DNA from 3 places in the Mesorhizobium sp. WSM4807 genome. Region 2 is predicted to be linked to each of the others. Evidence: predicted binding sites of a transcription regulator. Region 2 holds the regulator's gene; each other region holds the start of a gene.
The links. Region 2 encodes PhoB, which activates phosphate uptake and scavenging genes when phosphate is short. Its sites were predicted from a motif close to TGTCATNNANCTGTCAT; they were not measured.
Positions count from the first base shown of each region.

Region 1: a site for PhoB is predicted at 1,763-1,779, ahead of phnF (phosphonate metabolism transcriptional regulator PhnF). Genes of this name have one in related genera too.
Region 3: a site for PhoB is predicted at 1,904-1,920, ahead of AC0L3N_RS14860 (PhoX family protein). Genes of this name have one in related genera too.

Region 1 is NZ_JBVVQY010000011.1:153,514-156,771, forward strand. It holds gene AC0L3N_RS16950 (zinc-binding alcohol dehydrogenase family protein) at 1-737, shown strand, start outside; gene phnF (phosphonate metabolism transcriptional regulator PhnF) at 987-1,736, opposite strand; gene phnG (phosphonate C-P lyase system protein PhnG) at 1,860-2,324, shown strand; gene phnH (phosphonate C-P lyase system protein PhnH) at 2,324-2,935, shown strand; gene AC0L3N_RS16970 (carbon-phosphorus lyase complex subunit) at 2,937-3,258, shown strand, end outside.
Region 2 is NZ_JBVVQY010000005.1:187,890-191,147, reverse strand. It holds gene pstB (phosphate ABC transporter ATP-binding protein PstB) at 1-36, shown strand, start outside; gene phoU (phosphate signaling complex protein PhoU) at 75-782, shown strand; gene phoB (phosphate regulon transcriptional regulator PhoB) at 799-1,488, shown strand; gene AC0L3N_RS08730 (ROK family protein) at 1,679-2,926, opposite strand; gene xylF (D-xylose ABC transporter substrate-binding protein) at 3,194-3,258, shown strand, end outside.
Region 3 is NZ_JBVVQY010000009.1:221,709-224,966, forward strand. It holds gene AC0L3N_RS14860 (PhoX family protein) at 1-1,835, opposite strand, end outside; gene AC0L3N_RS14865 (hypothetical protein) at 2,042-2,380, shown strand; gene AC0L3N_RS14870 (phosphatase PAP2 family protein) at 2,497-3,198, shown strand.

The DNA of each region.
Region 1 (3,258 bases), on a different contig from region 2:
CCTGCCGCCAAGGCAAGCCGAATTGCTGCGTCAGGATCGAGGTGCTCGGCGTCCACCGCGACGGCGCCATGTGCGAGCGGATCCTGGTGCCGGCGCAAAATCTCTATCCGGCAAACGGCCTGTCGCTGGCTGATGCCGCCGCCGTCGAATTCCTGGCGATCGGGGCGCACGGCGTGCGGCGCTCGCTAACAGATCCCGGCGCGCGCACGCTGGTCATCGGCGCCGGGCCGATCGGCCTCGGCACGGCGCTGTTCGCCCGCATCGGCGGTCTCGACGTGACGCTGCTCGACATGAGTGCGGAAAGACTGGGTTTTGCCGCAAGTGAACTCGGCTTCGCCACGCTCGACGGTTCACGGCAGTCTGCGACCGATCTGGTGAAGGAGGCGACCGGCGGCGAAGGTTTTGACGTGATTTTCGATGCCACCGGCAACACCCAGTCCGTCCGTTCGGCCTTCGCCCATGTCGCGCATGGCGGGACGCTGGTCCTGGTCAGCGTCGTCAAGGACGACATCATCTTTTCCGATCCTGAATTCCACAAGCGCGAGATGACGCTCATCGGCAGCCGCAACGCGCTACGCGCCGATTTCGACCATGTCGCCGCTTCGATCCGCAACGGCGCGGTGCCGCTGGCAAAGCTCGTCACCCATCGCACGACGCTTTTGGACACACCGCGCGACCTCGCCCGCTGGGCGCATGAGAAATCCGGTCTGATCAAGGCCGTCATCCAGGTCGGATGAAACCGGAACGCCCTAAAGCGAGATGCGTCAAAACAGGGCATCCGGTTTGTTTTTGTTCCACTTGGCTACAAAGATGCACCAAGGTCTGTTGAGATTCGGGTCAGGCCGAGTCGGAGTCGAAGACGGGCGCGAAGCGACCAAACAGGTGGGTTCCGAGAACCGGAACGCAGCGTACTTTTGGGTACGTGAGTACCGGAAGCGCAGGTATCAGCCATTTGCAGGCCGGTCTCACCTGAATATCAACACACCTTAAAGCGCCGATATCTTGAGCTCGACCCGCTCAGCCGGGAACCGCGTTTCGGCGAACTGGATCGGCTCGCCGTCCGGGGTAACGTTGACGGCGACCGTGACCAACACGATGGCGCCGGGCTGCAGATCGAGATCGGCAAGGTCGGCGGCGTCCGCGTGGCGGGCCGACAACACCGTCGATTGTCTGAGATAGTCACCGATGCCGAAACGCTGGAACGAGGCGGTCACCGATCCGGTTTCGGCCATGGCGGCATCGATGCCGGCGAAGCGAGCCGCGTCGAACCAGCCGGTGGCACGCGAGACCGGTTGCCCATCGGCTTCGCCGCGCGTCTCGAGGCGAATTACATTCGAACCCTTGGCAAGCCCCAGCCCTTCGGCGACGCGCCGGCTGGCCGGTTCGACCGCCGATTCGAGCAGCACGCTGCGACGCTCCGACGCCTGCCCTTGCAAGCCCTCCGAAAAACGGGTGCGCGCGCCGATCGGATAGGACAGGCGCTTGCGCGACAACACGAAGGTGCCGCGCCCCTGCTCGGCCCTGAGCACGCCATCCTGCACAAGTGCTGCGATGGCGCTGCGCACCGTATGGCGGTTGACGCCATAGCGCTCGGCCAGTGCAACTTCCGGTGGCAGCGCAGCATTCTCGGCAAAGTCGCCGACGGCGATCGAATGCATGATCTGCTCGGCGATCTGCCGCCACAGCGAGACGCCGCTGCGCCGCTCCAAGCTGCTGGCCATCTGCTGACCGATCATCTCTTTGCCCCCGATCTTTTTCGCCCTGTCATCCATCCGTCATGGACAGGCTTTAGAGAATAGGTATAATTTGTATAATTGTCTACATCATTATACAAATTGGAACGAGAAGGAACGGCGGCCATGCGAGAACAGGAAGCGCGCGATCAGCAGCTTGAGCGCAAGGCCGTCATGGCGACGTTGGCGCAATCGACCGGCGACGATATCGTCCGCCTCTGGAACGAAGCCGGCCTGCCTTCGCAAGCAGAACTCCTGCGCGGCCCCGAAACCGGCCTGGTCACCGTGCGTGGCCGCATCGGCGGCGGCGGCGCGCCATTCAACGTCGGCGAGGCGACGGTCACCCGCGCGACGGTGCGGCTTGCCTCGGGAGAAGTCGGCCACTGCTACGCGCTGGGCCGTGACAAGCATAAGGCAAAACTGGCGGCGATCGCCGACGCGCTCTGGCAGGATCCCACCCGTCGTAACGAGCTCGAGACCAAGCTCATTGCGCCGCTGCAGGCCGCACTGGCCAGCGAACGTGAACGGCGGCGCGCCGAGACGGCAGCAACGAAGGTCGATTTCTTCACCATGGTACGCGGAGAAGACTGATGGACATCGCAACGCAAGCGATCGAGGGCGGCTTTTCCGATCCGGTGTTCGACGCCCAGACAGTGTTCCGCGCCGTGATGGATGCGATGGCGCGGCCGGGCACCCGGCAGCCTCTGCCGGTCTTTGCCCGCCCGCCGGCGCCGCTGTCGGCCACCGCGGGTGCCATCGCGCTGGCGCTGTGCGACAATGACACGCCGCTCTGGCTCGACCTCGTTTTGCAGGCCCCAGCAGCGGTGAAATCCTGGCTCGGCTTCCACACCGGCGCGCCACTTGCCAACACGCCAGCCGATGCGCATTTCGCGCTGATCGCCACGCCGGCCGAGATGATGGCGCTCGACGGCTTTTCACAAGGCACCCAAGACTATCCCGACCGCTCGATGACGCTGATCCTGCAGGTGAGCGATCTCGTGTCAGGCGTCCCTCTGCTGCTCGAAGGTCCTGGCATCGAAAGAACCGCGACAATCGCGCCGGCGCAGATGCCGCGCCACTTCGTCGAACAATGGAAGCAGAACAATCAGCGTTTTCCCCGTGGCGTCGACATTATCCTCGCCACCCCGGAAGGCGTTGCCTGCCTGCCGCGCACGACGCGCATCAAGACGATGGAGGCGTGATATGTATGTCGCAGTAAAAGGCGGTGAAGCGGCCATTGCCAACGCCCACGCCCTGCTCGCCGACCGCCGCCGCGGCGACCGTTCCGTGCCGGCGCTTCGCCTCGACCAGATCGTCGAGCAGTTGGCGCTCGGCGTCGACCGGGTGATGAGCGAAGGTTCGCTCTACGACCGCGAATTGGCGGCGCTGGCCATCGTTCAGGCGCGCGGCGACATGATCGAAGCGATCTTCCTGGTTCGCGCCTATCGCACCACGCTGCCACGCTTCGGCTACACCAGGGCGATCGACACCGGCGCGATGCTGGTCGAGCGGCGCGTGTCGGCGA
Region 2 (3,258 bases):
CGCACCCAGGACTACATCACCGGCCGGTTCGGCTGAGCGGTCCGGCGGCGAATTTCGAACACGAGGACAGTATCATGGGTGAACACACCGTCGCATCTTTCGACGAGGAACTGGAGCACATCGACAGGCTGATCCGCGATATGGACGAGCTCGCCGCCGCGATGGTCGCAGCCTCGATCCGCGCGTTGCTTGCATCAGACAATGCGATGGCGCAGCGCGTCGTCTCGGACGACGCCATCATGGATGCGCGGCAGCGCGAACTCGACGATAGTGCGATCACGCTGATCGCCAAGCGGCAGCCGATGGCGCAAGATCTGCGCGCCGTGGTTGGCGCAATCCGCATGGCCGGCGATCTCGAGCGCATCGGCGACCTGGCCAAGAACATAGCCAAGCGGGTCAGCGCAGTCGGGCAGAGCGCCACGCCGCGTAATCTCTCGCACGGTATCGACGCGATGGCGGATCTCGTTCTTGTGCAGCTCCGCGGCGTGGTCGAGCACTATGTGTCGCGCAATGCCGGCGCGTTGAAAGAACTGCGCGCCGACGACCAGAAGATCGACGTGAAATACACGGCGGTTTTTCGCGAACTCCTGACCTACATGATGGAGGATCCGCGCAACATCACCGCCTGCACGCATCTTCTGTTCTGCGCCAAGAATCTCGAGCGTATCGGCGATCACGTCACCAACATCGCCGAAAACGCCTACTATGTCGTGACCGGGCAGCAATTGCCGGCGGATCGCCCGAAGCTCGACGAAACGACGATGTCGGCGCCGGCGACATGACGGGGGTGACCGGTCGATGATCGCGCCACGCATCATGGTGGTGGAGGACGAAGAGCCGCTGGGCGTCCTCCTCCGCTACAATCTGGAATCCGAAGGCTATCAGGTCGAGGTGGTGACGCGCGGCGACGAGGCCGAAATCCGGCTGCAGGAAAACGTGCCCGATCTTCTGGTGCTCGACTGGATGGTGCCGGCGGTTTCCGGCATCGAGCTTTGCCGACGCCTTCGGATGCGCCCCGAAACCGAGCGGCTGCCGATCATCATGCTGACTGCACGCGGCGAGGAGAGCGACCGGGTGCGCGGCCTCTCGACAGGGGCCGACGACTATCTGGTCAAGCCGTTCTCGACACCGGAATTCATGGCCAGGATCAAGGCGCTGCTGCGCCGCGCCAAGCCCGAAGTGCTGTCCAGCGTGCTGAAGGTCGGCGACATCGTGCTCGATCGCGAATCGCACAGGGTCTATCGCAAGAAGAGCGAGATCCGGCTCGGGCCAACCGAATTCCGGCTGCTCGAATTCATGATGCGGCACCCGGGTCGGGTCTTCTCGCGCAGCCAGTTGCTAGACAATGTCTGGGGCGAGACGATCTACATCGACGAGCGCACGGTGGACGTCCATGTCGGACGGTTGCGCAAGGCGGTCAACAATGGTCGCATGCCCGATGTCATCCGCACCATCCGCGGCGCGGGCTATGCGATCAGGGAAGACTAGCTGATATCCAGGTGATGCCGGCCTGCGACCGGCGATTTCCTGCGCTTCCGGTACGTACCCAAAAGTACGCTCCGTTCCGGTTCTCGGAACTCACGCAGTCTGGTCGGCTCGCGCCCGTCTTCGAGCCGGCGCGGCCTGACCTGAATCTCAACACATCCCCAAGTTGCAATCCGTTCCTTGCCTTTCGGAGTCAGGCCACGTGCTTCCTGATCATGCCGGACTTCCCTTGTATGCCCGGCGCGAAAATCTCCTGGTCGACGAAGCTCAGCGCCCGCAAGGCGCAGCCTTCGCGGATCAGCGGCAGCTCGTTCGTCTCGGTGTCGAAGGAAATCGAACCCGAATGATGGCCGCCGGCGGTCTGGGCGATGGCCTCGCGCAGGGCCGGCTCGATCAGGTCGAAGGCGGCAGCGCTGGCGCCGACCATGGCGACCGGCGCCGGATCGATCAGCGCGAACAGGCTGCCGAGCCCGAAGCCGAGCGCTTCGCCGGCCTTGCGGTAGGCTTCGCGCTCCGGTCCGTCCGCCTGGCGCGCCCGGGCCGCCAGTGCCCGCATCTCGGCGTCGCTGACATCGGCGACCGGCTCTGCGTTCTCGCTCAATTGCCTTGCGTTGCGCCAGATGGCGTAGTTGCCGGCATAGGCCTCGACGCAGCCGCGCCGCCCGCAGCGGCAAAGCGCGCCGCCCGGCCGATGAATCATGTGGCCGAATTCGCCGCCCGAGGAATGGGTGCCGGTGAACAGTTCGCCCTTCAGCACCAGCCCCATACCGATGCCGTGCGAGAGCAGGATGGCGATGAAATCGTCGCGGTAGCGATCCGGCTCGCGCCAGCGCAGCGCCACGGCCATCATGTTGCAGTCGTTCTCCATGATGGCCGGGATGCCGAACTCGCGTTCCAGAATGTCGGCGAAGGCGATGTTAGTCTGCGGCGTGATCGGCGACCACAACATGGCGCGCGCATGCGAATCGGTGATGCCCTGGATCGCCAGCGCGATGCGGGCGACGCTTTGGACGTCGAGGTCGGGGTCTTCGATCCGGCGCCGCACGATGGCGACACATTCGTCGATCAGCTCGTCGCGCGACATGGTCAGCGTGTCCAGCCGGCGTTGTTCCTCGGCGACCACCTGTCCGGCATAATCGATGACAGCGACCGACAGGAAATTCAGCGACAACACGACCGCCAATACCGCAGCGGCTTCCGGATTGAGGCTGAGGCCGACCTGCGGTCGGCCGCGTTTCATCGAAACGGTCTCGCTCGCCTTGCTCTCGGTCAGGATGCCTTCCTGGATCAGGTCGGAAGAGATCGCCGATATGGTCGAATGGCTGAGGCCGGTGGTTGCGGCGATCTCGGTCCGCGACGGCTGGCCGGCCCGGCGTACCGCAGAAATCACCATGGCCCGGTTGCGCCGGCGCAAATCGTCATGACGGATTCCAACCGACATTCTTTTGCTTCCTCCCTATTGCCGCGGCCGCTCATGAATCGGAAGCCGTCGGTAATGTCCGACAAATAGTGGCAGAAGCAGCAGGCCCTGTCATTATTTATTCCGAGGCTCGAAATAAGTCGGCAGGGACATCAAAATCCATCGGAATTGATGTTGACAGCGCTTCGCGGTTGGACCAGTATTTTTTCGAGGCTCGAAAAAATAGGGGGCCTTTGTGCCGGCCTTCGGGCCAGTTGGTCGCGCCGTACGCGGCGCAGGGAGGATATCATGAAGAGATTCGCAGCCGCCATTCTGGCGGGGGTCGCCATGTCGCTGACGCTCGCGTCGGTCGC
Region 3 (3,258 bases), on a different contig from region 2:
TGGACCGCGACGAAGGCGGTCTGGTCGTCGGGCGTGAATAGCGGGCCACACAGTTCAGCACCGATCGGCACGCGGAAGAACAGCTTTGATGTCGCCCGCGCCTCGCCCTCGGTGTCGACCGCCCACAGGCCGTCGGTACGGCCGGTGGCCTTCGGGCCCTGTCCATCGGTCGAGACCCAGAGCCGGCCGGCCGAATCGATGGCGCAATTGTCCGGCATGCCGAACCAGCCATTGGCGGTGGTTGCGGTCGAGAAGGTGGCGCCGACTTCGGCCACCGAGGGATCGCCGCATTTCAGCAGCACTTCCCACTTGCCCTTGGCAGCAGTGAAATCGCCACCGTCCTCGACGATCTCGATGATGTGGCCGAAGGCGTTTTCGGCGCGCGGGTTGGCGGCATCGACCTGATCCGTCTTGCGCTTCGAATTGTTGGTCAGCATGACGTAGACTTTGCCGGTCGTCGGATTGGGCTGGATATCCTCGGGGCGATCCATCTTGGTGGCGCCGAGCAGATCGGCGGCACGGCGCGTCTCGATCAGTACGTCGGCCTGGCTGGCAAAGCCGTTCTCCGCCGTCAGCGGGCCCTGGCCGAAGACGATGGGCAGCCATTCGATCGACCCGTCCTCGGCGAATTTGGCGACGTAGAGCGTGCCGTCGTCGAGAAGATCCATGTTGGCGGCGCGATCCTCGGCGTTGAACTTGCCGGCGGTGACGAATTTGTAGACATAGTCGAAGCGCTCGTCGTCGCCGAGATAAAAGACGACACGGCCATCCTTGGCGACGATCGATTCAGCGCCCTCATGCTTGAAGCGGCCCATGGCAGTGCGCTTCTTCGGCACCGAGGTCGGATCGTTGACGTCGACCTCAACGATCCAGCCGAAGCGGTTGGGCTCGTTCGGCTCCTTGCCGATGTCGAAGCGGTCATAATGCGCAGCCCATTCATAGGCGCCTTCGGGAATGCCCAGGCGCTTGTAGTTGGCGGCTTCGGCGTGATCGGCCGGCAATTCGCCGGAGAAATAGCCGTGGATGTTTTCCTCGGCCATGACGTAGGTGCCCCAGGGCGTGACGCCGCCGGCACAATTGTTGACGGTGCCGATGGCCTTCGTGCCGGTCGGATCGGCACTGGTCTTGACGCGGTCGTGGCCGGCGACGGGGCCGGACAGTGCCATCTCGGTGTTCGAGGTGATGCGGCGATTGAGCTTGCCGTCGCGCACTACTTGCCATTTGCCTGATACCTTGCGGATCTCGACGATGGTGCCGCCATGGGCGGCCATCTCGACGTCGACCTGTTCCTTGCTCAGCGGCGCCTGCTTGGCCTCGCCCTCGACGATAGTGACGAGGCCCGGAAACATCAGATGCGGGTTGGTGTATTCGTGGTTGACCACCAGCAGGCCATGCTCGGCCGAGCCGTCGAGCGGGATGTAGCCGACATAGTCGTTGTTGTAGCCAAACTGTCTTTCCTGGGCCTGCGCCGACTGTTTTGTCGGATCGAATTCCGGCGAATCGGCAAACAGCGGATCGCCCCAGCGCAACAGCACATCGGCGTCATAGCCGGCGGCGACATGATGCTTGTCGTCGACGCCCGCCTCGACCTCGTCGAAGGTGAAGGCCGAGCCGCCGTTGGCGCGGGCATCGTCGGCGAGGATCAGCGCCAGCGGGCTGACGGTTGCAGCGATGGCGGTTGCCGCGAGCGATCCCTGCAGGAAACCACGGCGCGAGAAACGCGCGGCGATGATCTCGCCCATCGTCTGGTTGTCGGTGGGATTGGCACCTGGCCCATCGTTTTCCTCAAGCAGGCTGGTGCGGAAATGGGCGTCGGGGGAGCGATGTTCAGTCATGGGGGCTTACCTCTGGCTTCTTTGGGATGGCTGGAGAGAATGCTTGACTGACCGCCTATCGCCGGCAGATCACAGTTTGATGACGTTGCCGGCCATTTCCAGCCCCGATTTCGTGTCCATGATCAGCCCCGGCTTGACCGCGACCGACGCTTCGGAAACAAGACCTGCGGCAGGCGCGGAGGCACCGCGTCGAGAGGGACAAAAAAGTGAGTTTCTGGGGACTGGGGCAGCTCGGCATTTCGACTGTGATCTTCCTGCTGGCGGCGACGGCGGCCAAGCAATGGGGACTGGCGCCCAGCCTCGGCAAGATCGTTCTGACTCTGGCGCTCTATTCGGCGGGCAATCTGATCATGCTGAGGCTGATCCGTGAATTCGGCATGTCGGTGTCGTTCAGCCTGTCGGCGGTGATCCAGCTGGTGTCGGTGAACGTAGTGGCACTGGTGTTCTTCGGCGAGCGCGTCAATGCGTTGCAGGCGACCGGCATCGTGCTCGCTATCGCAGCGGTGGCACTGATCACGCTCGGGCCCTATCTGCAAAAACTGTAATTACGCATGACCCCGAAAATCGGAATCGATTTCGCTGGGGATCATGCGCCAATCAAAGTGCTACAGCGTCCTTTTGCGCGTCCAAAAGGACGCGGCGCTGTAGGACGAATGGGCCGATGAAGAATACCACAAGCAAGCTGCTCAACTGGATCGAATTCCCGGTGCTGCTGGCCGGACTGGTCATCGCCGGCGGACTGTGGGGGTTTGAGGAACTGATGGAGGTGGCGCGAGACACTACGCCGCACGCCTTCGACACGGAAATCCTGCTCGCCTTCCGTGAAGCCGGCCAGCCCGACAATCCGATCGGACCGCCATGGCTGGAAGGGGCGATGCGCGACATCACCAGCCTCGGCAGCGCCAGCGTGCTCGTGCTGATGACGGCGGCGGTGATCGTCTATCTGCTGCTGATCCATAGGCCGGGACCAGCGTTTCTCGTTTTCGTAGCAGTGGCGGGCGGGCAGGCCCTGTCGAGCACGCTGAAGCTCGGAATCGACCGGCCGCGCCCCGATCTGGTCTCGCATCTCGCCGACGTGGCATCGCTTTCGTTTCCGAGCGGCCACGCGATGCTGTCGGCGGTGACATATTTGACGCTGGGCAGCATGGCGTCGCGCTTCCTGCCTGGGCGAATGACCAAGGTCTATGTGCTGGCACTGGCGGTGCTGACCACCCTGCTGGTCGGCATCAGCCGCGTCTATCTCGGCGTTCATTGGCCATCCGACGTGCTGGCCGGCTGGTGCGCCGGCTTCGCCTGGGCGATGCTGTGCTGGCTGGCTGCATGGGCGCTACAGCGATGGCGCGGGCAGACCGACGGCGGCTGAACCGGCTGGTCAGAACGACGCTGTGTCGGTCAGCGCGCGGTCAAATCAGCGTGTTGACGA